Regions from separate parts of the Niveispirillum sp. BGYR6 genome, predicted to be linked through region 2. Evidence: predicted binding sites of a transcription regulator. Region 2 holds the regulator's gene; the other holds the start of a gene.

Region 1 (2,396 bases), on a different contig from region 2:
GCGAACAAGGCCAGCAGCGATTTACCCGAAGCGCCCTGCATCATCCCCCTTTCAAGGGGACGGCCGGCTGTTATCAGCCTTGTCATCGGGCCACCCCTGCATCACAGCACCCTGGATAGCATATTTCCCTTCCCAGGTGCAGGGGAGAGCATCGTTACCCGCCGCGTAGGCAACTTGGTAATGCTGCGACCGCCGCCGCGCCGCTTGTGCCGCGTGAAGCCAAGCCAGCTGAGTATCAGGTACTGGCCGTGGGATAATGGATGGACAATACTTCAATCTCCTCCAGCCCGGCAGGCGTGCGCACAGCCACCAGATCGCCGACCTGCGCCTTCAGCAGCGCGCGGGCGATGGGGGAGACCCAGCTGATCAAGCCGGGCCCCATGTCGGTTTCATCCACCCCGACAATGGTGACGGTATTTTCGCTGTCATCCTCGCGGACATAGGTGACGGTGGCGCCGAAGAACACCCGGTCCTTCTGCTTCTGCTGGGCGGGATCGACCACATTGGCGATTTCCAGCCGCTTGGACAGGAAGCGCATCCGGCGGTCAATCTCCCGCAGGCGCTTCTTGCCATAGATATAATCGCCATTTTCCGACCGGTCGCCATTACCGGCCGCCCAATGCACGATTTCCACCACTTTGGGCCGTTCGACCCGCAGCAATTGCTGCAGCTCCCGCTGCATCCGGTCGAAACCGGCTGGCGTGATATGGTTCTTGGTGCCGGGCGGCAAGGGGCGGGGATCATCGGCGCCGTCATCATCGGCCGCCGCGTCGCGCGCATTTTCATTCACCCAGGCTTTGCTCATCACCGGCCCTTCCCATCACTGCCGCCCCTGTTTAGAGCGGATCGCCAAAAGGTGAAATCACCTTTTGGCGTGAATCCGCTCGCAGGCAGACTCAGCTAGAGCCACCTGCGTTCGACTAAACGCAGGTGGCTCTAGCGCGGCAGTGGGACGGGGCCAAGATGGCAGAGCGATCGGTTCTGATAAAGCCAACCGGATGTCAGGCCGCGTGTTCGCCCGTGGCAATGTCCGACATGTCGGCGGCCGTCAGTTTGGCCAGCCGGTGATCGGGCAGGGCGCAGAAGATTTTCACCCGGCGCTCGATCATGCCGAACACCAGATTCAACAGCGCATGACGCTCAATCTCCGACCCCTGCAGGCTCAGCGGGTCGGGGAAGTTCCACTGTGCCACCATCGGCTGGCCGGGCCAGTGCGGCGGGTGCAGCTTGGCGGTATCTTCGCAGGCAAAGAAGATGAAATCCATTTCGGGGGCGTCGGCACCCGCATAGAGATCCCAGCTTTTCGGGCGCAGCGCGTCGGTATCGATCCCGACCTTGCGCAGCAGCTCCATCGCCTGTGGGTTGGGCTGGTCCAGCGGTTCCGGCCCGGCGGAATGGACCTCGAACCGGCCCATGCCCCAGCGGCGCAACAGCGCCTCTGCCATCAGGCTGCGTGCCGCGTTCTTGCGGCAGATGAACAGCACCTTGAACCGCTTATCCGTCATGATCGCTCCACCAGGCCCGTTTCCGTGGTGGCGCGATCATGGCGATGAGTGGTGACAGGCCGATGACGGTTTGGTGACGGACACGCCGGTTACCGTTAAAAATCCATTAAACTTACCCCCGTTTCGGGCCATAGCGTTTGCGCGGCGCCCCGCGGAAGCCGGGGGCAGGTTTGCCACCCGGTCCGCTGCCGGGGGTGCCACCACCTGGACGCGGGCCGCCATGGGGCTTGCCCTGGCGTCGCCGCGCCGTGCTGGCCAGCAGCTCCGACAGCCGCCCGGCCACCTGGCCACGGCGCTCCTCCACGGCTTTCCGGTCCGGGAACAGGCGGGCGAATTTGCGGCTGGCCCAATAATACAGGTCGCAGGAGCGCGACAGTTCCTCCAGCGCATAATCATCCAGCCGGTCCATGCGCGGCGGCACCACCAGCCCCAGCGGCACCGGTTCCCCGCTTTCCACGGCGCGCAGCATTTGGTGGAAGAAGCGGGCATCCACTTCCTTTTCCAGATCGCAGGGCATGAACAGCAGGGACAGCTTTTCTTCAAACCCGATATCCCGCTCATCCAGCTCCTGCGCCAGCCGGCGCAGGGAGGACAGGTCGGAAACGCGGTAGGGGCTGCCCGCCGTCTTGGCGGCGGCAAAGCAATCCACCAGCAGCTGCATGTTATGGGTGCCGATGCGGCCGGCCAGCCGCGCCACCATGGCGCGGGTCGGCCGCACGGTCAGCATGGTTTTCGGCCCGAAGGCATTGTCTGGCCGGTTCCAGAGTGCCTGCAGGCGGACTGCCGTGCCCTTGCCGACAATGCCGAACTCGCCCGCCTCGTGATGGCCATAGCGGCCGGCGCGGCCGGCGATCTGCTTCAATTCCGTCGGCAGCAGCTCCCGCTGCTCTA
Region 2 (2,396 bases):
GTGCAGGAAATGCTGAAGGAAGTGCTGGACGCCTATATCGACCGCGATGTCGAAAAGGCGATCGCCGCCTGGCACCGGGATGCTGAGCTGGACGATCTCTATACTAGCCTGTTCCGCGAAGTTCTGACCTATATGATGGAAGACCCGCGCAACATCACGCCCTGTACCCACCTGCTGTTCATTGCCAAGAACCTGGAACGTGCCGGTGATCACGCGACCAACATCGCGGAAAACATCCATTATCTGGTGAAGGGCCAGCCGCTGAACGCCGAACGGCCGAAGGGCGACCGCTCCAGCTTCACCGTGCTGGATGCCGACGGTATCGTCAGTTCCGCTGAACAGCCCTAATTGCTTTTGCTTGTGCGTCCCTTCGACGTTTGACTGGAATCGCTATGAACTCCGCCTTGAAGCCGTTGATTTTGGTTGTGGAGGACGAGGTCGATCTCGTCACCCTGCTGAGCTACAACCTGGAGCGCGAGGGTTTCCGCGTCATAACCGCCAATGACGGGGAGGAAGCCCTGTTGCTGGCCGATGAGAGGACGCCGCATCTGGTGCTGTTGGACTGGATGCTGCCGTTGATGAGCGGGCTGGAGGTTTGCCGCCAGCTCCGCCGCAACCCCAAGACCCGCGACATCCCCGTCATCATGCTGACGGCGCGGGGGGAGGAGGCCGACAAGGTGCGCGGCCTGAACAGCGGTGCGGATGATTACCTGTCCAAGCCCTTCAGCCCGACCGAGCTGGTCGCCCGTATCCGCGCCGTGCTGCGCCGGGCGGCCCCGGCCCTGGCGGAAGAGATGCTGCGCTTCTCCGACATTTCCATGGATCTGGCCGCCCACCGGGTGCGGCGCAGCGGTCGTGATATCCATCTGGGGCCGAAGGAATTCGCCCTGCTGCGCCATTTCATGCAGCATCCCGGCCGCGTCTTCTCCCGCGAGCAGTTGTTGGATATCGTCTGGGGCCATGATGTCTATGTTGAGCTGCGGACGGTGGATGTGCATATCCGCCGGCTGCGCAAGGCGCTGAACGAGACGGACGATCAGGATGTGATCCGCACCGTGCGTTCCGCCGGCTATGCGCTGGATACCAAGACGACGATGTGATTCCAGGCGCTGCCTGGATTAAAAAATAGGAACCCCATCGGATCGCCCTATGTTGCCATTGGCACAAGGGCTCTTTCCGATGGGGTTTTTTCATGAAACCTGTTCTGGCTGCCTATGGCGGTGGTTTGCTGCTGTTCCTGGCGTTGGATTATCTCTGGCTGGGCCATCTGGCCCGCGATTTTTATGCCCGCCAGTTAGGTGATCTGTTGCGCGACCCGCCACAATTGGGCATCGCCGCCTTGTTCTATCTGGCCTATGTCGCTGGCATCGTCTTTTTCGCCGTGCTGCCGGCGCTTCGCGCGGGTGGCGTTTGGCAGGCAGCTCTTTATGGGGCGCTGCTGGGTCTGCTGGCCTATGGCACCTATGACATCACCAACCTTGCCACCATCCGGGGATGGCCCTGGACTGTGTCCCTGGTGGATATGGCCTGGGGGACCGCTGTTTCCGCCACGACAGCGGCGGCAGGTTATCTCGCGGCGCGCTGGCTGGGGTAGGGGAGGGAAGGGGTTTATCCCGCCTTCTTCACATCATCTTCAGTCGCAACCTTCACCGCCGGCAGCAGCACGGTGAAGGTGCTGCCCTTGCCAACCTCGCTGTCGATGATCAGCCGACCGCGATGGCGGTTGACGATATGTTTGACGATGGCCAATCCCAGCCCGGTGCCGCCCAGGGCGCGGGAGCGGGCAGGATCGACGCGGTAGAAGCGCTCCGTCAGGCGCGGCAGATGCGTGCGGGCGATGCCTTCGCCCCGGTCGGTCACCGCCACACAAATGGCCGGCCCCCGGGTGATGCGGCCGGCCAGGGCGGCATTGCTGCCCATGCCGGAACTGGCGCTGTTGGGGTCATTGATCGACAGGCTGACGGTCACCTCCGTCTGCTCCTTGCCATATTTGATGGCATTGTCGATCAGGTTCTGGAACACCTGCGACAGTTGATCCTCGTCGCCGATCACCGGGGGCAGGGCCGGTGGCCCTTCGATCCGCAGCTTCACCTTGCGGGCGGCTGCGCGTAATTCCAGCGTGGCGGTCAGATTGCGCACAATCTTGGCCACGTCCACCTCAGCGGTCGGCGGCGTATGCTCATCCATCTCAATCCGGGAGAGGGACAGCAAATCGTTCACCAGCCGCGACATGCGGTTGGACTGGTCGAACATGATGCCCAGGAACCGTTCATGCGCATCCCGATCATCCTTGGCGGGTCCCCGCAGGGTTTCGATGAAGCCGATCAAGGCGGCCAGTGGGGTGCGCAACTCGTGGCTGGCATTGGCCACGAAGTCGGCCCGCATCTGTTCTGACC

The links. Region 2 encodes PhoB, which activates phosphate uptake and scavenging genes when phosphate is short. Its sites were predicted from a motif close to TNTCATAAAACTGTCA; they were not measured.
Region 1: the regulator PhoB is predicted to act here: its motif matches at 1,569-1,584, upstream of PCJ49_RS16575 (arsenate reductase ArsC).

What each region holds. Positions count from the first base shown of each region.
Region 1 is NZ_JANLNL010000008.1:34,597-36,992, reverse strand. It holds gene PCJ49_RS16585 (ATP-binding protein) at 1-44, opposite strand, end outside; gene greB (transcription elongation factor GreB) at 236-805, opposite strand; gene PCJ49_RS16575 (arsenate reductase ArsC) at 1,002-1,505, opposite strand; gene PCJ49_RS16570 (helicase-related protein) at 1,618-2,396, opposite strand, start outside.
Region 2 is NZ_JANLNL010000002.1:312,779-315,174, reverse strand. It holds gene phoU (phosphate signaling complex protein PhoU) at 1-348, shown strand, start outside; gene phoB (phosphate regulon transcriptional regulator PhoB) at 393-1,100, shown strand; gene PCJ49_RS05330 (DUF2177 family protein) at 1,193-1,594, shown strand; gene PCJ49_RS05325 (ATP-binding protein) at 1,609-2,396, opposite strand, start outside.